4 regions of the Pseudomonas sp. NUPR-001 genome follow, and region 2 is predicted to be linked to each of the others. Evidence: predicted binding sites of a transcription regulator. Region 2 holds the regulator's gene; each other region holds the start of a gene.
The links. The regulator FliA, encoded in region 2, starts transcription of late flagellar genes. The targets are predictions, from matches to a motif close to CTAAAGTTTNNNNNNNNNNNGCCGNTAA.

Region 1: ACP6KB_RS06145 (flagellar protein MotY) is a predicted target of FliA. The motif match lies at 1,167-1,194, and genes of this name have one in related genera.
Region 3: motA (flagellar motor stator protein MotA) is a predicted target of FliA. The motif match lies at 1,159-1,186, and genes of this name have one in related genera.
Region 4: ACP6KB_RS17905 (methyl-accepting chemotaxis protein) is a predicted target of FliA. The motif match lies at 1,649-1,676, and genes of this name have one in related genera.

The regions. Positions count from the first base shown of each region.
Region 1 is NZ_CP197353.1:1,326,584-1,329,712, forward strand. It holds gene rnt (ribonuclease T) at 1-57, opposite strand, end outside; gene pyrC (dihydroorotase) at 54-1,100, opposite strand; gene ACP6KB_RS06145 (flagellar protein MotY) at 1,231-2,172, shown strand; gene ACP6KB_RS06150 (argininosuccinate synthase) at 2,302-3,129, shown strand, end outside.
Region 2 is NZ_CP197353.1:4,284,763-4,287,891, reverse strand. It holds gene flhF (flagellar biosynthesis protein FlhF) at 1-485, shown strand, start outside; gene fleN (flagellar synthesis regulator FleN) at 605-1,438, shown strand; gene fliA (RNA polymerase sigma factor FliA) at 1,435-2,175, shown strand; gene ACP6KB_RS19500 (chemotaxis response regulator CheY) at 2,280-2,654, shown strand; gene ACP6KB_RS19495 (protein phosphatase CheZ) at 2,674-3,129, shown strand, end outside.
Region 3 is NZ_CP197353.1:5,490,843-5,493,971, reverse strand. It holds gene ACP6KB_RS25255 (HDOD domain-containing protein) at 1-1,122, opposite strand, end outside; gene motA (flagellar motor stator protein MotA) at 1,252-2,103, shown strand; gene motB (flagellar motor protein MotB) at 2,107-3,123, shown strand.
Region 4 is NZ_CP197353.1:3,951,444-3,954,572, reverse strand. It holds gene ACP6KB_RS17905 (methyl-accepting chemotaxis protein) at 1-1,607, opposite strand, end outside; gene ACP6KB_RS17900 (Na+/H+ antiporter family protein) at 1,868-3,129, shown strand, end outside.

The DNA.
Region 1 (3,129 bases), 3.0 Mb from region 2:
CGGGTGGCGGGGGCCACCGCTTGGACCGTCCTGGTCGTCGTACAGATCTTCACTCACGCAGTTTCCTCCAGCAGGCGCCAGCGCAGTTGCTCACCGGCGCGCAGCGGGATAACGGTTTGCTCGCCGAACGGCAAGCTGCTTGGGGCGGTCCAGCTGTCGCGAACCAGGGTAATGGTGTCGGTGTTGCGCGCCAGGCCATAGAAGTCAGGGCCGTGTTTGCTGGCAAAGCCTTCAAGCTTGTCCAGGGCGTTGCGTTGTTCGAACGCTTCGGCGTACAGCTCGATCGCCGCGTAGGCGGTGTAGCACCCTGCACAGCCGCAGGCTGCTTCTTTGGCGTGACGGGCGTGCGGTGCCGAGTCGGTGCCGAGGAAGAACTTGCTGCTACCGCTGGTGGCGGCGTCAAGCAAGGCCACCTGGTGGGTGTTGCGCTTGAGGATCGGCAGGCAATAGAAATGCGGGCGGATACCGCCAACCAGCATGTGGTTGCGGTTGTACAGCAGGTGCTGGGCAGTGATGGTGGCGCCGACGTTGGCCGGAGCCTCATTGACGAACTGCACGGCATCGCTGGTGGTGATGTGTTCGAACACCACTTTCAGCGTTGGGAAGCGCTCGACGACACGGCGCAGATGCTCGTCGATAAACAGCTTCTCGCGGTCGAAGACGTCGATTTCGCTGCGGGTCACTTCACCGTGTACCAGCAGCGGCATGCCGACTTCGGCCATGGCTTCAAGTACTGGGAAAATGTTGTCGATGCTGGTCACGCCAGAGTCGGAGTTGGTGGTGGCGCCGGCTGGATAGAGCTTGGCGGCATGCACAAAACCGGTGGCCTTGGCCGCGTGGATTTCCTCGGGCTGAGTGCGGTCGGTGAGGTACAGCACCATCAGCGGTTCAAAGCGGCTGCCGGCCGGACGGGCGGCCAGGATGCGCTCCCGATAGGCGCCAGCTTCTTCGGCATTGCGCACGGGAGGTACCAGGTTAGGCATGATGATTGCGCGTGCAAAGGTGCGCGCAACGTCGCCAACGGTGTGGGGCAGCACAGCACCATCACGAAGGTGGATGTGCCAGTCATCGGGACGCAGGAGGGTCAGGCGGTCGGACATTGGGGATTCCAGGCGGGTCGAACTCAAGGTGAATGCTACCGGAAAAGCGGGTGCCGAGCACTCGCTATCAAGTTTTGCCGCGCCTGACCGATAGCCTGCGGGTATGCCGTAAAAATTTGTGGAGCCGCCCGTGCGCCAGCGTTATCTAGCCCTGCTCAGTGTGTTCGTTTGCCTGCCGGCGACAGCGCTCACCTTCCAGACCCGTCTGGAGAATGTTGAGTGGAAGGTCGAAGGCGATCAGTTCGAATGCCGCCTGGTCCAGCCGATTGCCGATTTTGGTACGGGTGAGTTCGTGCGTCGGGCCGGTGAGCAGGCCACCTTTCAATTGCGCTCGAGCACCAACGTGCTGGGCACCGGGGCAGCGGCGTTGCTGGCTGCGGCGGCGCCGTGGCAGCCTGGCCGTGCCGATATCAACCTGGGGTCGGTACGCATGGCGCGCAGCGGCGTACTGTTTACCAGTAGCCAAGGCCAGGCGAGTCGTCTGATCAATGGTCTGCTCGATGGCCGTAGCACCGTGGTGCGTAATTTCGCCGGTGAGGCCGGGCGTGCCATGGAAGTGCGCGTGTTGCCGGTGAAGTTCAGCCAAGCCTACGGTGACTATCAGCTGTGTGCCGCCAAGCTGCTGCCGATGAACTACGATCAGGTACGCCAGGCGCGGGTTGGCTTTCCGGGCGGTGGTATTGACCTGGACGCCAATGCCAAGGCACGCCTGGATGTGATCCTGGCGTTCCTCAAGGCCGACCCGACGGTCAACCACATCGAGGTCGATGGTCATTCCGATAACAGTGGCAATCGCCTGAGCAATCGTGACCTGTCTCGCCGGCGGGCGCTGGCGGTGATGGAGTACTTCAAAGCGCACGGTATCCCTGAAGAGCAGATCCAGGTGCGCTTCCACGGCGAGCGCTACCCACTGGCGGCCAACAACTCGGCGGCCAACCGCGCACGCAATCGTCGGGTGAACATTCAGCTCGACCGCGTGACGCCTGTGGAAACGGCGCAGGAGAAAGCACCGCAAACCCCGGCGGCGCCTGCGGCTCAGGCGGAGAATGGCAAGCCTTCAGTGAAGTCCTGACCTGCGACCGTCCGTCGCGCTATCGACAGTTCCTGTCGCTTTGTCGTCACAAGCTGTCGCCCCACTGTAATTTTTGCGGCAAGGCCGGTAGAATCGTCGGCTTTCCGTACAACCCCGTGGAGTGATGGCATGGCGGACGTAAAAAAGGTCGTACTGGCGTATTCCGGCGGCCTTGATACTTCGGTGATTCTCAAGTGGCTGCAGGATACCTACAACTGTGAAGTGGTGACGTTCACCGCTGATCTGGGGCAGGGTGAGGAAGTCGAACCGGCTCGCGCCAAGGCTCAGGCCATGGGCGTGAAAGAAATCTACATCGACGACCTGCGCGAAGAGTTCGTGCGCGACTTCGTATTCCCGATGTTCCGCGCCAACACCGTTTACGAAGGCGAGTACCTGCTGGGTACTTCCATCGCTCGTCCGCTGATCGCCAAGCGCCTGATCGAAATCGCCAATGAAACCGGCGCCGATGCCATTTCCCACGGTGCTACCGGCAAGGGCAATGACCAGGTACGTTTCGAGCTCGGCGCCTATGCGCTCAAGCCAGGCGTCAAGGTTATCGCGCCATGGCGTGAATGGGACCTGCTGTCCCGTGAAAAACTGATGGATTATGCCGAGAAGCACGGTATTCCGATCGAGCGTCACGGCAAGAAGAAGTCGCCTTATTCGATGGACGCCAACCTGCTGCACATCTCCTATGAAGGTGGCGTGCTGGAGGATACCTGGACCGAACACGAAGAAGACATGTGGAAGTGGACCAAGTCGCCAGAAGCCGCGCCAGACGTCCCGACCTACATCGAACTGACCTACCGCAATGGCGACATCGTCGCCATCGACGGCGTTGATATGACCCCGGCCACCGTGCTGGCTACCCTGAACCGCATTGGCGGTGAGAACGGTATCGGTCGTCTGGACATCGTTGAAAACCGCTATGTAGGCATGAAGTCCCGTGGCTGCTAC
Region 2 (3,129 bases):
TGACCCATGTCGACCCGGGGCAATCGCTGGCGCAGGCACTGGACCCACTGCTGCGCAAGCGCGTGGTGCTGATCGATACCGCCGGTCTGCAAGCCAGCGATCCGGCTTTGCGGATGCAGCTGGAAACCCTTGCCGGACGCGGTATTGCGTCTAAAAATTATCTGGTGCTGGCGACCACCAGCCAGAAGCAGGTGCTGACGGCCGCTTATCACAGCTACAAACGCTGTGGGCTGGCCGGGTGCATCCTGACCAAGCTTGATGAAACGGCCAGCCTCGGGGAAGTCCTGAGCTTGGCGATCAGTCACGAACTGCCTGTGGCCTATCTAACCGATGGTCCGCGCATTCCTGACGACCTGCACCTGCCGCGCCGCCACCAGTTGGTTAGCCGCGCAGTGAGTGTGCAGATGCAAGACGAGCCCAGCGAAGAGGCGATGGCCGATATGTTCGCTGATCTCTACCACAGCCCCGGCAAGCGAGTTGGCTGAGGTGATTGTGAAGACGTTGCAAAGTATCTGCATTGATGGACTGCCAGGCATTTTTCAGGTGTTGAAAGCGCAGCCGGTCATGTGGCCTCGGTCTAAGCAAGACAAGGTAATAAGCAAACATGGGTAGCATGCATCCCGTACAGGTGATCGCCGTAACCGGCGGTAAAGGTGGCGTCGGCAAGACCAATGTGTCGGTGAATTTGTCATTGGCGCTGGCAGAGCTTGGCCGTCGGGTCATGCTGCTCGATGCCGACCTGGGCCTGGCCAACGTCGACGTTCTCCTGGGACTGACGCCCAAGCGCACCCTGGCCGACGTCATCGAAGGCCGTTGCGAGCTGCGCGACGTGCTGCTGCAGGGGCCCGGCGGTGTACGCATCGTGCCGGCGGCCTCGGGCACGCAGAGCATGGTGCACCTGGCGCCTGCCCAACATGCCGGCCTGATCCAGGCGTTCAGCGAGATCGGCGACAACCTCGATGTGCTGGTGATCGATACCGCTGCGGGTATTGGTGACTCGGTAGTCAGTTTTGTCCGTGCGGCGCAAGAGGTGCTGTTGGTGGTGTGCGATGAGCCCACCTCGATCACCGACGCCTATGCGCTGATCAAGCTGCTCAACCGCGATTACGGTATGAATCGTTTCCGCGTGCTGGCGAACATGGCGCAGAGCCCTCAGGAAGGGCGCAACCTGTTCGCCAAGTTGACCAAGGTCACGGATCGCTTCCTTGACGTCGCCCTACAATACGTCGGCGCGGTGCCTTACGACGAATGCGTACGCAAGGCGGTGCAGAAGCAGCGAGCGGTCTATGAAGCCTTTCCGCGTTCCAAGTGCGCGTTGGCATTCAAGGCCATTGCTCAGAAGGTCGATACCTGGCCGCTGCCAGCCAACCCGCGTGGTCATCTGGAGTTTTTTGTCGAGCGCCTGGTGCAACCGACAAGCGCGGGACCGGTGCTATGAACGCCAGCGGCTATCGGATGTACAGCAAGGCTTCGCGCGATGGCCAGTATGAGTTGATCGAGCGTTACGCACCGTTGGTCAAGCGTATCGCCTATCACTTGCTGGCACGCTTGCCGGCCAGTGTGCAGGTGGAAGATCTGATCCAGGCCGGCATGATCGGCTTGCTCGAAGTCAGCAACAAATACGACGCGAGCAAGGGTGCCAGTTTCGAGACCTACGCCGGTATCCGCATCCGCGGGGCAATGTTGGACGAAGTACGTAAAGGGGACTGGGCACCGCGTTCGGTTCACCGCAATACCCGCATGGTCAGCGACGCGATTCGTGCAATTGAAGCAAAAACCGGCCGTGACGCTAAAGATCACGAAGTTGCTGCCGAACTTCAATTGAGTCTCGATGATTACTACGGGATTTTGAATGACACCTTGGGCAGTCGCCTGTTCAGTTTCGACGACCTGTTGCAGGACGGCGAACATGAAGGACTGCACGAGGACGGCGCCAGTGTCCAGCTCGAGCCTTCGCGCGATCTGGAAGACGAACGCTTTCAGGCGGCGCTGGCCGATGCCATCGCCAACTTGCCTGAACGTGAGCGTCTGGTGCTGGCGCTGTACTACGACGAAGAGCTGAACCTCAAGGAAATCGGTGAGGTCCTGGGGGTCAGCGAATCGCGCGTCAGCCAGTTGCACAGTCAGTGCGCGGCGCGTTTGCGCAGTCGCCTGGGGGAATGGCGGGCGCGTTGAACGCAGGTTCAATGCAGTCGCGAAATGTAGTGCCCGAATTGATTGAATGCGCGTTCAGCGCTGAACGCGTTAAAGACTGCTTGGAGGTCTAATTGAACAAAGACATGAAAATCCTCATCGTCGACGATTTTTCGACGATGCGGCGGATCATCAAGAACCTGTTGCGTGACCTGGGCTTCACCAATACCCAGGAAGCGGATGACGGCAACACTGCACTGCCGATGCTCGAAAGCGGCCATTTCGATTTCCTCGTCACCGACTGGAACATGCCAGGCATGTCGGGTATCGACCTGCTGCGCAAAGTGCGTGCCGACGAGCGCCTCAAGCACCTGCCAGTGCTGATGGTGACTGCCGAAGCCAAGCGCGAGCAAATCATCGAAGCCGCCCAGGCCGGTGTGAATGGCTACGTGGTCAAGCCGTTCACCGCGCAAGTGCTGAAAGAAAAGATCGAGAAGATCTTCGAGCGCGTCAACAGCTAAGACACGCCACGGGGGCGCTATGGAGCAAACACATTCATCACTGGACGGCTTCGAGTCGACACTGAAGAAGCACGCTCACGAACTGGTCGACAGTCTTGAGCGCGGCAAATTCGGCGACGCGGTGCAACTGATCCATCAGCTGAACCAGACCCGTGACCGTGGCCTGTACCAGGAAGTCGGCAAGCTCACGCGAGAGCTGCACAGCGCGATCGTCAGCTTCCAGATCGACCCGCAAATGCCGCAGGCCGAGGAAGTCTCGCAGATCACCGATGCCACCGAGCGCCTGTCCTATGTGGTCAAGCTGACCGAAGGGGCGGCCAACCGCACGATGGATCTGGTTGAGGAAAGCACCCCGGTGCTGCATGAGCTCAGCGATGAAGCCCGTGACCTGCGCACCGACTGGCAGCGATTCTTGCGCCGCGAAGTGGCGGCCCCGGAGTTCCGCGAGCTGATGCACCGCATCGACCGTTTCCTG
Region 3 (3,129 bases), 1.2 Mb from region 2:
CGCCAGGGTGGCCAGGTGGATGGCGTTGCTGAAGGGGCTGGGCTCAGTCAGCAGTTCGGCACAGAGCTTGCGCCAGGTGCCCAACGCCTGGGCCGAGGGCGGTGGCGGTGCGATCTGCCCAGGGTGACGGCGGCGTTGTTGCCAGGGCCAGAGCAACGCTTCGGCCGGGTGAAACAGATCCTTGCATGCATGCTGGCGAGCGCTGCTTGCCGCTTGCTGGTGCGTTAATTGTTGAACATCGTCTACGCCAACCTGCAGATACAGACTGATCAATAGTTGCCAGCGCCGAACGTGAGGGCTGGTCCAGCCCACTTGCGCCGCCAGCGCCAGGCCGTTGGCCAGCAGTACGGTGTTGGCCGGTTGATTGAACCAGCGGCGCAGGTGCGGGTGTTCGTCCAGGTGTTGTTGCTGGCGCAGGCTGTTTTGTTCGCGAGCGATGTGCAGCGCCTGGGCCAGAAAGCGTTGTTCATCCTGCAGCAGGTGGTAGCCGCGAGTGACCCAATCCGGCAGGCGCCAGTGTTCGGCCAGTGCCTTGCACAAGCTCAGCACCCGTACGCCAAACAACTCCAGTTCTACCTGTTGTGCCGACTCACCTTTGTGTACCACCCGCAGTTCCCACGCCTCAATGTGCTTGGGGTAAGTCAGGGCCAAAGGCCACAGTGGTGACAGAAACAACAGGCTGCCCCAGTGGATTTCCTGCCAGAGTCGCGCCAGACGGCTGGCGAACAGGCCATTGGCTTGCTGGCTGGCGTGCTGACTGACCAGTTGCAACTGGCGCAGGGCTGGTGAAATGTCGGCTTCTGGGAGCGCAGGCAAACGTTCCAGCAGCGCTGCTGTGCGCGCCAGGCCCAGACGGTTCAGGGCTATTTCAAGGCTTTCGGCCGGCTCGCCAATACTGGAGTTGGTGTGATGGTTGGCCTCGCGCATCACGCTGAGCACCAGGCTTGGGCTGCTCTGCATTATCTCCGCGATATCACGCAGTGAGCGGCGGCTGTCGGCAATGGCGGCGTTGACGCGCTCGTAACTGGCCTGGGGAACAGGCAGTCGTACGCTATCGAGAAGTTTGACCCAGGCATCGAGTGTTTTTGGTGTTTGATCTGGCACGATGGTTTCAATTGGCATGCTGAGGGGGCCGAACTGGCTTTTCGCCTTGACTGACTATAGTCTGGCGCAGATCTGCCGATAAGTAGAAGAAGAGTTTTATTAACTTCCGCCCACGACCCTGACCACGACAGTAAGTGCTTTCAATCTATGGCTAAAATTATCGGCATCATCGTCGTATTCGCGAGTGTGCTCGGCGGATATGTTCTGTCCCACGGCAAAATTGCTGCACTGATCCAGCCTTTTGAGGTGCTGATTATCGGTGGTGCGGCCTTTGGTGCGTTTTTGCAGGCGAACCCTGGTTACATGACCATGCATGTAATCAAAAAGTCGCTGAAAATGTTTGGTACGCGCTTTACCCACACCTTCTATATCGAGGTGCTCGGGTTGGTTTACGAGATCCTCAACAAAAGCCGGCGTGAAGGCATGATGGCGATCGAAGCCGATATCGAAGACGCCGCTGCCAGTCCGATTTTTGCCAAATACCCTGCAGTGCTGGGCGATGAGCGCATGACCGCGTTCATTTGCGATTACCTGCGCATCATGTCCACCGGCAACATGGCTCCGCATGAGCTTGAAGGCCTGTTCGACATGGAGCTGCTGAGCATGAAGGAAGAGCTTGAGCACCCCTCCCATGCGGTGACAGGCATCGCTGACGGTATGCCAGGTTTCGGTATTGTCGCGGCGGTACTGGGTATCGTGGTGACCATGGCCTCGCTGGGTGACGGCGACCAGAAGTCCATCGGCCTGCACGTGGGTGCGGCGCTGGTAGGTACCTTCTTCGGTATTCTGGCGGCCTATGGCTTCTTCGGCCCGCTGGCTACCTGCCTGCGTCAGGACGCCAAGGAAGAGCTCAACGTTTACGAAGCCATCAAGGCTTCGCTGGTGGCCTCGGCTTCCGGCATGCCACCGTCGCTGGCCGTGGAATTCGGGCGCAAGGTGCTGTACCCAGGCCACCGTCCGAGCTTCGCCGAGCTGGAACAAGCGGTTCGCGGTCGCTAAGTCATGGAGAACAATCAGCCCATTATCGTCAAGCGCGTCAAGCGCTTTGGCGACGGCCACCACGGTGGTGCCTGGAAAATCGCCTTCGCCGACTTCGCCACGGCGATGATGGCGTTCTTCCTGGTGCTCTGGCTGATGTCCACGGCCACGCCGGAACAGAAGATCGCTATCGCCGGCTACTTCAAAGACCCGATCGGTTTTTCTGAAAGCGGCACGCCCTACATTATTGACCTGGGCGGCTCGCCGCAGCTCGCTCCGGAAAAAACCATCAACCCGGAAGTGAAGTCTGAACCGACACCCGATACCAGCATTCAGCTGGATCAGGACAAGGTTGAGAGCATGGCTGAGCAAGTTGAGCGCGAGCGCCTTGAGTTGCTTTTGCAAGAGTTGCAGAACAAGGTCGAAGAGAACCCGCAACTGCAGAAGTTCAAGGATCAGATCCTCTTCGAAATCACCCAGGATGGCTTGCGCATCCAGATCATGGATGCGGAAAACCGGCCAATGTTCGATCTGGGCAGCGCCCGCTTGCAGCCTTACTTCGAAGATATCTTGCTGGCCATGGCCGATACCATCAAGGCGGTGCCGAACAAGATCAGCATCAGCGGCCATACCGATGCCAAGCCATACGCCGGTACTGGTGATTTCGGTAACTGGGAGTTGTCGGCCAACCGTGCCAACGCGGCACGCCGCGCCCTGGTAGCGGGAGGTTATCCGGACGATCAGGTGGCGCGGGTGGTGGGTTATGCCTCGTCATCACTGTTTGACCGGGCCAACCCGTTCAATCCGGTCAACCGCCGTATCGACATTATTGTCCTGACCAAAAAGGCCCAGCGCACCATTGAAGGTGAGCAGCCTCAGCCTGCGGCGCCGGAAGGTGCAGCGCCAGGTGCCAATGCACCCGCGCCTGCTGCTCCGGCTCCAGCGGCACCCGAGGCCGAACCGATGCAGCCCCGTGAGTTGCGTCAGAAGCTGAATATCTTCGAGGATGGCGTATTGAAGATGGACGAGAGCAAGGAGTAATCCTGC
Region 4 (3,129 bases), 330 kb from region 2:
TCAACCTGCGCCATGGCCGTGCTCATGTCTGCCGCCAAGGTGTCGATGCTGGTGGTGGTGCGGTCGATGACGGCCAGCCCCTGACGTGTTGCCTGATCGGCTTCACGGGCGGCCTGAGCGGCTTGTGCGGCGCTACGAGCGACGTCTTGCGCGGTGGCGCTCATTTCATGCGACGCGGTGGCAACCTGATCGACCTGGCGGTATTGCTGTTCCATGCCGGCGCTGGTCTGGCTGGCGATGGCTGAAGACTGGTCGGCGGTGTCGCGCGCGGCCTGCACCGAGCGCTTGACCTCGGCAATGGTCGGTTGCAGCTTGTCGAGGAAGCGGTTGAACCAGCCGGCCAACTCGCCCAGCTCGTCGCGTTTGTCGTAGTTCAGGCGGCGGGTCAGGTCGCCTTCACCGCTGGCGATGTCTTTGAGCATCGCCGCGACACCGAGGATCGGCCGGGTGACGCTGCGTGCCATCAGCCAGATCAGCAGCAAGCCAACGATGGCTGCCACGGCGCCGAGCACCAGCTCAATCAATGTGCCGCTGGTATTGCTGCGGTCGAGTTCCTGCTTGAGCGTTTCGGCCGGGGCGGTCAGGGCGCTTTCCGGTACATCGAGCAGCACCCCCCATGACTTGCCACCAGGGATCGGCGCGAAGGAGGCCAGCACTTTCAGGCGCTCCTTATGATGGATGCTGTGCAGCGGTGTGCTGTCGGCCAGCAGGCGAACCAGTTCCGCACCTTTCTCGGTGTCGATCTGGTCAATGCGTTGCGCCAGCTTGTTGGCGTCCGGGCTGTAGCCGGCCAGCAGGCCAACCGGGCTGAGAATGCTGACCTGGGTCTGGCCCTGGTAGAGGTTGCGGCTGGCTTGCTGACTCATGGCCTGCAGGCTGTTGAGGTTGATGTCGATCGACAGGGTGGCAATCACCTTGTCGCCGGCTTTCAGCGGAAACACGATGCTGGTCATCAGCACTTGCTGGCCGTCGATCTCGTAGAAGTAGGGTTCGATGACACAGGTTTTGCCGGTGGTGCGTGGGCACACCGACCAGGTATTGGCCGGCTCGCCGCTCGGGCCAATGCTGGTGTCGGCCATGTCTTTTTCCGGCAAGGCCATGGAGGTCAGCTGGCCGGGGGTCGGTTGTGACCAGTACAGGGCAAAGCGGCCGGTTTCGTTGCTACCCAGCTCTTCCTGGTTAACGAACAGCTCGTCTTTGTTGTCCAGCGCGTTGGGCTCGAACACCAGCGACAGCCCCAGCAGTTCGGGGTTGGCCTGCAGGGCGGCGCGTACCTGGCGGGTCAGGTCTTCGCGCAGGTCGAACGCATCGAGAAAGCGCTTTTCCGCCTGCTCACGCAGGAACAGCACCTGACGGGAGAACCCGGCGCCGTACTGATAGGCGTCCATGAATTGGCGACGAATGTTCAAGGCCTGGACTTCACCCTGGGACTCGATGCGCCCTTGGGCCGCTTCGGTGAGCATTTGCATGCTGCTGGTTTTCACCAGCTCCGAGCTGTGCTCCATGCGGTACAGCGAAAGGCCCACCAGCAGGGTAACGATGCTGGCCAGGCACAAACCGGCCAGCAGGGTGATTTTCCACTGAATGGAAAGCTGTCTGAATGACATGGCGAAGTCCTATGATCCAAAAAAGATTGAGGCTGCCGACGTTATCGGCGGATTTGCCGCGTTCTTTATTCAAACAGTCAATTTAAATGCGTCGTTTTCGTTCATTCCTACGACGCTTGTTGCGCAATGCGCTTTGACAAGCGAAGGGGCCTGCTTCAGAGTGTGCGCCCTCCATAACAATACCTATCGCTCGGCCGCTGCTTTTAAGTAGTTTGTCGCCGGGTCGGTCGCTTTTTGTCTGGTTTCTAGAGGTCACAGGAATGAATGCAGTAATTGCCGCGGTCGGCATCATGCTGATCTTGAGTCTGTCCCGCGTGCATGTGGTGATTGCCTTGATCGTCGGTGCGTTGGCGGGCGGGCTGGTCGGTGGTCTGGGTATCGAAGGCACGCTCAAGGCCTTCAATGGTGGCCTGGGTGGTGGTGCCACGGTGGCCTTGTCGTACGCCTTGCTCGGTGCGTTTGCCGTGGCGATTGCCAAGTCGGGCATGGCTCATGCCCTGGCTGACCGTATTCTGGCGATGGTTGGCCAGCAGGGGCACGCCGATGGCGGTAAGGTCAAATGGCTGCTGATCGGTCTGCTGCTGGTAGTGGCCATTTCTTCGCAGAACATTCTGCCGATCCACATTGCCTTTATTCCGCTGCTGGTGCCGCCGCTGCTTTATGTGCTGACCAAGCTGCAGATCGACCGGCGTCTGGTGGCCTGTGTGATGACCTTCGGTTTGATAACGCCCTATATGTTCCTGCCGGTTGGTTTCGGCAACATCTTCCTCAATGAAATCCTGCTGGCCAACGTCAGCCGCAGCGGCGTGGATGTCAGTGGTGTCAACGTCACCCATGCCATGGCTATCCCGGCGGCGGGCATGCTGTTCGGCTTGCTGCTGGCGGTGTTTTTCAGCTACCGCAAAAAGCGCGTCTACGACCTGGAAAAAATCGAACAGGTCGAGCAGGTGGCGGTGCGCTACAACCCGTTGACCCTGCTGGTGGCCGGTGTTGCCATTGCCGCGGCATTCATCATTCAGCTGTGGCTCGACTCGATGATCATCGGGGCGATGGCCGGTTTCCTGATTTTCTCGGTGTCCGGCATCGTGCGCTGGAAAGAAACCGATGACCTGTTCACCGAAGGCATGAAGATGATGGCCATGATCGGCTTCATCATGATTGCCGCCTCCGGTTTTGCCGAAGTGATGAAGGCTACCGGCGAGGTCAAGAGCCTGGTGGAGACCTCGGCGCTCTGGATCGACCACAGCAAAGGCGTTGGCGCACTGCTGATGTTGCTGGTGGGCCTGCTGGTGACCATGGGTATCGGCTCGTCGTTCTCTACCGTGCCAATTCTTGCCGCGATCTTCGTGCCGCTGTGCGTACAGCTGGGTTTCGACCCGGTCGCCACCGTGTGCATCGTCGGTACTGCCGGGGCGCTGGGCGATGCCGGTTCGCCGGCTTCGGATTCAACCCTGGGCCCGACTTCGGGACTGAACGTGGACGGCCAGCATCACCACATCTGGGACACTGTGGTGCCGACCTT